3 regions of the Flavobacterium sp. B114r genome follow, and region 1 is predicted to be linked to each of the others. Evidence: riboswitches for the same ligand, from Rfam matches in the RefSeq annotation. Region 1 holds a riboswitch; each other region holds the start of a gene.
What was found. Region 1 has a riboswitch for cobalamin ahead of QLQ94_RS07130 (DUF5074 domain-containing protein). Riboswitches for the same ligand answer to the same signal wherever they lie in the genome.

Region 1 (3,291 bases):
TATCTGATTTTTGTTGGAAACATTTCGACCAAAAATGCGGCAATTGGGCCATAGACCATGGTAACAAACAAAACCTGGATAAAAACCAAGAGAATTAAAGTCCATTCATCGCTTGAATTTATATTGATCGATATATGAGTTTGAGCCTCTTTTTTATCTGCAAAATCTGTTTTCTTTTCGATATACGAAGTTCCGTCAGTATAGGTTTTTGAGATTGACGTTATTTTGTCATTATTTTTGTTTGTGTCAATAGATTGATTTCTTTTATCTGTGATTTCAGTTTTATAACTCACATCTGTGGTCGTATACATCATTTTATAAATAGGTCTGTAAAACAAAATGGCGAGTAACATTCCGCTCATCATGATGTATTTTCGTCCTACTTTATCACTCAGCCATCCAAAAAAGATAAAAAACGGAGTTCCCATTAATAATGCAATTCCAAGTAAAGTGTCAACCTGTGATGAGTCTACATTCATTACAGTTTTCATAAAACTCATGGCGTAAAATTGTCCGGTATACCATACAACACCTTGTCCCATTGTAGCGCCAAATAATGCCAGCAAAACAAATTTTAGATTATATCTGTTTCCAAAACTTTCCTTTAATGGATTTTTACTCGTAGTACCTTCTTTTTTAGCTTTGGCAAATACAGGAGATTCATCCATGTTTTTACGGATTAAATAAGAAACTCCTACCATTACAATAGAAACCCAAAACGGAACGCGCCATCCCCAGGAATCAAAGTCTTCAGGAGAAAGTGCATTTTTTGTCGCTAAGATCACCATTAAAGAAATGAATAAACCAACCGTTGCCGTGGTTTGAATCCAGGAAGTCCAGTATCCTTTCTGTCCCACAGGAGCATGTTCAGCAACATAAGTGGCAGCACCGCCATATTCTCCGCCAAGAGCAAGTCCTTGTAGTAAACGTAAAATCAAAACTAATAACGGAGCCATAAAACCAATCGTTTCATAACTCGGGATACAGCCTATTAAAAAAGTAGAACCGCCCATTAGCAGTAAAGTAGCCATAAAAGTGTATTTACGACCAATGATATCTCCAAGTCTTCCAAAGAATAATGCACCAAAAGGACGCACCACAAATCCTGCTGCAAAAGTGGCTAAAGTGGATAAAAATGCTGCGGTGGGATTGTCGCTTGGAAAGAATTTAGTTGAAATTACAACGGCTAAACTTCCAAAAATATAGAAATCATACCATTCGATCATTGTACCCATTGACGAGGCCGAAATTACTTTCCAAATGCCTTTTGTAGAAGTTTTGTTCATAAGTTGACTTTGTGTACTTGATAATAAATAAAACTATAAAATATTTTTTTACGAATATAAAAGATATTTTTTTATTTATTTGATACTTTTTTAACAAAAGTTATTTAATTGTTAACTCAACATTTATTCGGTAAATCACAGCCTGATAATTCCGTATAAATTATATGTTGAAGAAATGCTGAAACCCTTTAAAGTAAAGAATCTATTGTTTTTTTAAGAAAGAAAACACTAGTTTTGCACCTCAAATTTTGAATCAGGAAATGGTTGTCATATTGAAGAAATATAGACATTAAAAGGGAATTTGGTGTAAATCCAAAACTGTCCCGCAGCTGTAAGCTCATTAACCGAAACCCTTTAATACGTCACTTTTCATTTCGAAAGGGAAGGCTGGGGGTAGGGAGCAAGTCAGAAGACCTGCCATTTTTATAGTAATAAATAGCTTTCGGGGATTGAAGCTTGAATTAAGAACAATACTTTTTCACTTTACGTGATCATGGTATGGTTTGGTTATTCTATTCTCGTAAGCCAAAAATGGAATTTATGAGATTTTTTTTCTGCAAATATAACATCGCAAAAGCAATTTCCTTCTGGAGGTTTTTCATTCCGATATTTTCTTTTTCTTCACAAAAAAAATCATTACAACCTTTCGCTGTACAATATGCTGTGCTTTTACAAAAGTTTGTTTATAGAACTTTTGTTAGAGTAAGCTGTATTTCGATTTAAAGATTTAAGTACTAAAATTTTAAATATTTAATAATGAAAAACCAATTTTTTTCCAGGCAATTAATTGCAATTGCTTCTTTGATGATGCTTACAGTTTCGTGTAATAATGATGATGATTTTACAGCGCCTCCTGTAATAAAAGGCGAGCAGCAATTGAAAGATACTTTGACCATTGGAAAAACACTACAGTTAAACTCGAAATTAGCAGATAGAAAAAATGTGTCCTTTGAATGGGCAGTAAATGGAAGTGTTGTAGGGTCTGATTCTACTTATGTTTTTAAACCGGAAACCAGAGGTGATTTTAAAATTACAATGACAGCCAAAAATGAAGGTGGAAAAGTAGCTCTTACCTATGATATCCATGCATACGGAGCATATGAGAATGGTTTTTATGTAATCAACGAAGGATGGTTTGGTCACGGAACAGGAACGGTAGGGTTTTATAGATACGATACAAAAGCCATAGAAGATAGTGTTTTTGTAAAAGTAAATCCGGACAAAGATTTAAAACCGGCATCCTCTACATTAGAATTTGGAACTATCATTAATAAAAAACTATTTTTAGTTTCTAAAGTTGGCGGACCGGTAGTAGTAGCAGATGCTTATTCTCTAAAAGAAGAGAAAAGAATCCCTGCAAAAGGCGGAAACGACTGGCGTGCGGTAGTAGGTATTGATGAAAATCAAGCTTTGTTAACAGCCAGTAAAGGGATATTTAAGCTTAATCTTAATACGATGGAGGTTAGTGGGCAAATCGAAGGCGTTACAGGTCAGGTAGGAGATGTTGTTAAGGCAAACGGTTATATTTTTGCATTGTCAGCTACAAAAGGTGTTATTGTTATTAATGCTTCAACATTGACAGTCGAAAAAACGATTCCGGGAATAGTTTTAGGATTTGCTGTTACCGATGATAAAAAAGTTTGGGCTGCAGGAGGTAAAAATCTTATCAGTATAGACTCAAATACGCTTGAAGTAAAAGAAATTGCATTAGGTTTTCAGGCTTACGGAAGTTGGGGAGCATGGCATCCGGGATCTATAACGGCTGCTAAAAATGATATTTTTATTGCTAAAAATGGTAGTTTTAGCGGTGGTAAACAAGTGTATAAGTACAGTGGTACTCCAGAGTCTCTTAGTGCGCCTTTTATTACATTAACAAATTCAAATATCTTATATGGGGCAGGAATTGGATATGATCGAAAGAAAAACACTTTGGTGGTAAATACAGTAAATGAAGGTTTTGGTGTGAATTTCGCAATCAATAATCTTTATCTGTTCAATGCTGACT
Region 2 (3,291 bases), 1.5 Mb from region 1:
TGGTTTTGGCGGAGGATGGACGAAAGAAAAAATCCTGATCATTATGAAAGATAGTGCGATTGGCGCTTATGGAGCAATTGGTTTGGTTTTGCTTTTTTTATTAAAATTCAAATTGCTTTCAGAATCTGTTTCGCTTTTTAAGGCAGATAATGCTATCGCTCTTTTCCAGATTTTTCTTTTATTTATTTCCGCGCATGCTTTAAGTCGTCTTGCTGCTATATCGATTATTTTTACTCACGAATATTCTCGCGAAGACGCTTCGAGCAAAAGCAAACCTATTGCTAAAGAAAATACCTGGAAAGAAATTTTAGGTTCATTTTTCTTTGGGTTAATTCCGTTATTGGTTTTATCTTATTTTCAATATCAATTTCTTTTAGCTGTAATTCCGGTATTTGTAATGCGCTATTTTTTAGCTCGTTATTTTCAAAAATGGATCGACGGCTATACCGGAGATTGCCTGGGAGCAACACAACAAGTTTGTGAAGTTATTTATTATTTAAGCATTCTTTTGATATGGAAATTTATCTAGTCCGTCATACCGAAACGATTTGCGAGAAAGGAGTTTGCTACGGACAATCGGATGTGGGTTTAGCAGAACCTTTTGAAAACATTTTCGAAAACATTGTTTTGCAATTACCCTCAGAAGCTGTTATTTTTTCGAGTCCCTTAAAACGTTGTATGATTTTGGCCGAATACATTCAGAAAAACATACAGGCAAATTCATTCGAAAAAGATGCACGACTGCTAGAAATGAATTTTGGTGATTGGGAAATGAAAAACTGGAACGATATTCCACCGGAACAACTCAATTCCTGGATGGAAGATTTTGTAAATATTAATGCTTTAAACGGGGAATCATTTATAGAATTACATAAAAGAGCTGGTGATTTTTTATCGCAGATTTCAAAAGAAATAACAACGCCTGTCGTTATTGTAGCGCATGCAGGTTTAATTCGAAGTATATTATGTCATCATAGTTCGCTGCCGTTAAAAGACGCCTTTAAAAACAAGGTAGATTTTGGGCAAGTCATCAAAATTGAACTATAAACGTCTTTTTGTTCAGAATTTGTTTTTAAAACTCAAACAAATTTGAAAAATCGACAATTTTAACTTTATCTTTGCACGAAATTAAGGTTGTGTTCATTTTTAACACATTAAAAGGGAATCAAGTAAATAATTAAAAAAATCTTGAGCTGTACCCGCAACTGTAAGCTTTGTTCTTAAACGAATGCTTGTTGTTAACTACAAAACCACTGCTCGCCCCGGCGAATGGGAAGGTAAACAACAAGACGCAAGCCAGGAGACCTGCCTTTGTAACAAATATCGAGCTCTCGGGAAAAAGAGTATTGAAATTATGACTTTAAAAAAACTTTTTGCTTTTTGTTTACTGTTGTTGTGCCAGATTATTTCGGCGCAAAGTGATTCTATTAATAAATTAAAAGAAGTCATCGTTTCTGATACCAATCTTAAGAAATACTCGAACTCACAATCAGTTCAGGTATTGAATGATTCTGTCATTAATAAAAATCAATCTTCCTTAACTTCCCTTTTAAATTACAATACTGTTATTTATTTTAAAGAAAATGGTCTTGGCATGACATCCGGCCCTTCTTTTAGAGGAACTACCGCATCACAAACTGCCGTTATCTGGAATGGTATCAATATCAATTCGCAATTTCTGGGTCAGACAGATTTCAACACCATCGGAACAAGAGATTTCAATTCTATAGCTGTAAAAGGCGGGGGCGGAAGTGTTCTGTACGGCAGCAGTGCCATAGGCGGAAGCATACACCTTAACAATGATTTACAATTTAAAAAAGAGTTTTCAAACCATCTCTTTTTTAGTGCCGGCAGTTACGATACTTACAGTGCCAATTATCGCACTATGGTTTCATCAAATAAGTATAGTCTGCAAGTAAGTTTTTCCAGAAACAGTTCAGAAAATGATTTTAAATATCCTGGAAATACGGATCAGAAAAACATCAATGGAGAATACTACAATACGAGTATGAACACCACTTTTGGTTATAAAATCAATTCTAAGAATACTATAAAATTATACAGCCAGTTTTATGATTCTGAGCGTCATTTTTCTTTAACTACTCCTACAGCATCCAAAACAAAATACGGCGATTTTAATACCCGAAACCTTTTAGAATGGGAAAATAAATTTGATCGGTTTACTTCGAAAGTAAAATTAGCTCATATTGGTGAATCTTATAAATATTTCTCTGACATAGATTCTGATTTGTTTACTTATGGAAAAGTCGAAACCTCAATTATAAAATATGATTTGGCTTTTGATGTAAATGACAAAATAAAACTTAATTCGATCATTGACTATAATCGTAATAAAGGATACGGATCAAGCATCAATAATGTAAAAAGAGAAATAGGTTCTGCAAGTTTATTATTAAGTCATTTAGTAACTGATAAATGGGATTATAACGCTAGTATTCGTCAGGAAGTAACCGACAATTATGGCAATCCTTTTCTTTTTTCTTTAGGAACAAGGTATTTGTTTACCGATTTTTATCGCATAAAATTCAATGCTTCTAAAAATTTCAGAATGCCTACTTACAATGATTTGTTTTGGGAAGGAAGCGGTAATCCTAACTTAAAACCTGAGACATCTTATCAGGCGGAAATTGGCAATGAATTTTTCACGAAAAACTTTTCATTATCTGTAACTACTTACTACAATTCGATCACAGACTTATTGCGCTGGGTACCATCACAAGGAGGCGGAGACAATTGGTCGCCTGAAAACACAAAAAAAGTGAGAGCTTATGGAGCGGAAGTACTTCTGGAATGGAGAACTAAAATAGACAACCATAATTTTACGCTTAATGGTACTTATGCCTATACCGTTTCAGAAAGCAAACAGTTAATAAGCGGTGAATTGGTCTATAAGCAACTTGTATATGTTCCTTATCATAAACTAACAGGATCGGTTTCGTACAATTGGAAAAAAGTATCCTCTTATTTTCAGTATTTATATAATGGCGATGTTTACAGCACTCCTTTTAATAATCCTGCAACCAGAGTAAAAGATTATAACGTTGGAAATTTTGGAGCTGATTATGATTTTGGAAAAAAGAACAGTTACAAAATTGGCTTGCAAATATTTAATATCTGGAACGAAAACTATCAACCTGTCATAAGCAGACAGATGCCCGGAACAAACTATACTTTATACATTAACCTTAATTTTTAAATATCATGAAAAGATTTAATAAACTGTTTTTAACCATTGCGATAAGTTCGGCATTTCTTGTGTCGTGCAGCAAT
Region 3 (3,291 bases), 2.0 Mb from region 1:
TTTATGGTAACGGCTAAACTAGCAGTTGTTGCGCATTGTCCCGCATTTGGCGTAAAAATATAATTGCCACTTGTTGTAGTATTGATTACCGAAGGACTCCAGGTTCCTGTGATTCCGTTTGGGGAGGTTAAAGCCAAAGTTGGCGCAGTATCGCTGCTACACAACGGTAAACTCGTAGCAAAATCAGGAGTTATTTGTTGATTTATGGTAACGGCTAAACTAGTAGTTGTCGCACACAATCCCGCAGTTGGAGTAAAAATATAATTGCCACTTGTTGTAGTATTGACTACTGCAGGATTCCAAGTTCCCGTAATTCCGTTTGGAGAAGTCAGAGCCAAAGTTGGTGCAGTATCGCCATTACACAATGTCAAAGTTGTAGCAAAATCAGGAATTGTTGGTGGAGTTATGGTCACTGCAAGAGTTGCGGTTGTGCCGCATTGTCCTGTATTTGGAGTAAAAGTATAGTTGCCACTTGTTGCAGTGTCAATAATGTTTGGACTCCATGTTCCTGTGATTCCGTTTGGAGAAGTCAGAGCCAAAGTTGGTGCAGTATCACTACTACACAAAGTCAAAGTTGTTGCAAAGTTTGGTGTTGTGTTGGACGTTACTAATAAATTAATAGTATCAGTAATATCTAGCCCACAACTATTAGTAGCTTTTAGCGTCAATACTATAGTTGTTCCACCCGCTGCAGTCGGAACTGTATAATCGGTTGTAGTTGTAGTTGATGGAGAAAAAGAACCCGACGACGCAGACCAGGCAACTGAAGTTTGCCCTACTGCAGTACCATTCAAAGTAATTGTTGCTCCTGCACAAGCCGTTAAGGTAGGAGGTCCGGCATCAACTGTAAAAGGTGGTACAGGTGCTTTACAACCGTTATTGGTGTAAGTGGCAAGTCCGGCTGGGGTAAAATTTACTGTAGCACCGTCAGCGGGAGTATTTGCCCCACTTGTATTAGTCAACATTGATTTGTCATAGGTAACAGTATCCAAACAACCACTAAAATTCATCACAAGCGTTCTCCCATTAGGAGGTGCGATAGATTGGTTGGCAAAGTGCCCAACAGTAGTTGTAGCATCTTGAAAAACCATATATATATTTTCGGATAAAGGACCAAATGAATTATCACTAGTAACCATCAGATAACTAGTAACTAATATAGCGGTTGCATTAGCAGGTAATATTCCTCCGGGAGGTTCTAGTATTTGTCCGCATCCGCCTGCAGCACTTATATCAGTATTTAATTGAGCGACAACAGCTGCCGTTGTCAAATCCTGAACAATGCCCTGCCAAGCATTATTGGGCCATGTTACTGTTAAGGTATTTATGTTTAATGGAGCACTACCAACTTTAAAGCGTACCATTTCGTTACGCCCTTCTTGGACCCCACAAGCATCAACCAAGATACTCTGGATTTCAAAACATTGAGAAAAAACGTTTGAATTACAGAAAAAAAACAATACAAATAAATAGAAATAAGGGGAGTGTAGAGATCTTAAATTCATATCAAAATTGGATTTAGTTGATAGTAATTTTAAAACAATAGTTAAATTTAATTTTTTTTAATTAATTATTAACAAGAATAAGTGTTAATTTATTGATTGTTAGTGGTTTTTGTGATTTTATGACATGAATTTAAGGTGTTGATCAATTATCTATATAATTTGTTAACGTCCGAAGTTTAGTACTGGTCAATTAACTTTTTAATGTGATATTGTATTTAATTCTTCATTTATTGCGATAAACATAAATTGCATTTGATAATACCTCTTCTTTATAAAGATAATTCTATCTTTGCACCAGATTTTGGTCTATTTTTTTAGTTTTTAAGAAAATAGTTAAAAGGGAATCAGGTGCAAATCCTGAACAGACCCGCTACTGTAAGTTCTACACAAGTCTTTAAACGTTACTAATGCCATTGTTCGCTGAGCCGGATGAGAAGGTTGTTTAAAGATGGAACAAGTCAGGAGACCTGCCACAAATCACATAGTTTAAGACTTTCGTGGAATAAAGTCAAACAACAAGAACTGACCTGTTATTTATAATGGGATTCTCTCTTATTGCTTTTGATTATTATTCTGGAGTTTATTTAATTAAATCAGTGATGTATAATACAAAAAAAATACTCTTTTTCATTTTTATATTGTTTGCTCCGTTTTTGCTTCATTCACAAGTATCAAATGATAGTTTGCGGGTTTTAAAAGAAGTAATATTAAAAGGAAAACCTTATCAGGAAGTAATTCCGGTACAGTCCCTTTCAGGAAAATTGCTCGAAAATTTGGCAAGTCACAACGTTGCAGATGCTCTTCGGTATTTTGCGGGAACTCAAATTAAGGATTATGGTGGTCTTGGCGGACTCAAAACAGTAGATGTCCGTAATATGGGAACACATCATGTAGGTGTTTTTTATGATGGGATACAATTAGGAAATGCTCAGAATGGCGTAACAGATTTGGGAAAATACTCCTTAGATGATATGGAATCACTGACGATGTATAACGGACAGAAAAGTGAAATTTTCCAATCTGCCAAAGATTTTGCCGCTGCTTCTACTATTTATTTAAGGACAAAACGTCCTGTTTTTGTTGGTACAAAAAAAACAAATTTATTAGTAAGATATAAAACAATGTCTATCAATTATATTGATCCTTCATTTAGGTGGGAGCAAAAATTGAGCGACAAAGTAAGTATGAGTGTAAGCTCTGAATACATTAAATCTAATGGTGAATACAAATACAGGTACAAAAGAAACAATCTAGACGGATCTGTTGCATATGATACGACTGCCACCAGACATAACAGCGATATAGAAGCACTACGATTTGAATCCGGGCTTTACGGAAAAATAAATAATGGTTCCTGGGATGCTAAAGTATATTATTACGATTCAGATCGAGGAGCACCGGGAGCGATTGTCGAGAATAAGTTTTCTGACGGCTTTAGACAGTACGATAAGAATTTTTTCGCACAAGGTACCCTAGTGAAAGATTTTACAGATAAATATAAATTTCAGGCAAAGGCAAAATATGCTTACGATTACACGCATTATGTGGCCAGAGACACTACCAATATATTAGGTGAAACGGTTACCGAAGGCGCACAATCAGACGACAGCTATTATCAACAGGAATATTATTTCTCAGCAGTAAATATGTACAGCATATTACCAACCTGGGATGTTTCGCTGTCTACAGATTTTCAGTACAACAAGTTAAACGCAACAAGAAGAGGGATACAAACCCAATTTTCATTTCCACAGCGATATACAGCGTTATTTTCTCTCGCAAGTTC

Region 2: linked by a shared signal. The riboswitch ahead of QLQ94_RS00580 (TonB-dependent receptor plug domain-containing protein) and the one ahead of QLQ94_RS07130 (DUF5074 domain-containing protein) in region 1 are both predicted to bind cobalamin.
Region 3: linked by a shared signal. The riboswitch ahead of QLQ94_RS15435 (TonB-dependent receptor) and the one ahead of QLQ94_RS07130 (DUF5074 domain-containing protein) in region 1 are both predicted to bind cobalamin.

The regions. Positions count from the first base shown of each region.
Region 1 covers NZ_CP124858.1:1,602,369-1,605,659, forward strand. Annotated here, with positions in the region: gene QLQ94_RS07125 (MFS transporter) at 1-1,286, opposite strand, end outside; cobalamin riboswitch at 1,531-1,722, shown strand; gene QLQ94_RS07130 (DUF5074 domain-containing protein) at 2,043-3,291, shown strand, end outside.
Region 2 covers NZ_CP124858.1:114,379-117,669, forward strand. Annotated here, with positions in the region: gene QLQ94_RS00570 (adenosylcobinamide-GDP ribazoletransferase) at 1-529, shown strand, start outside; gene cobC (alpha-ribazole phosphatase) at 514-1,047, shown strand; cobalamin riboswitch at 1,115-1,327, shown strand; gene QLQ94_RS00580 (TonB-dependent receptor plug domain-containing protein) at 1,355-3,217, shown strand; gene QLQ94_RS00585 (YncE family protein) at 3,223-3,291, shown strand, end outside.
Region 3 covers NZ_CP124858.1:3,615,724-3,619,014, forward strand. Annotated here, with positions in the region: gene QLQ94_RS15430 (T9SS type B sorting domain-containing protein) at 1-1,505, opposite strand, end outside; cobalamin riboswitch at 1,791-1,994, shown strand; gene QLQ94_RS15435 (TonB-dependent receptor) at 2,105-3,291, shown strand, end outside.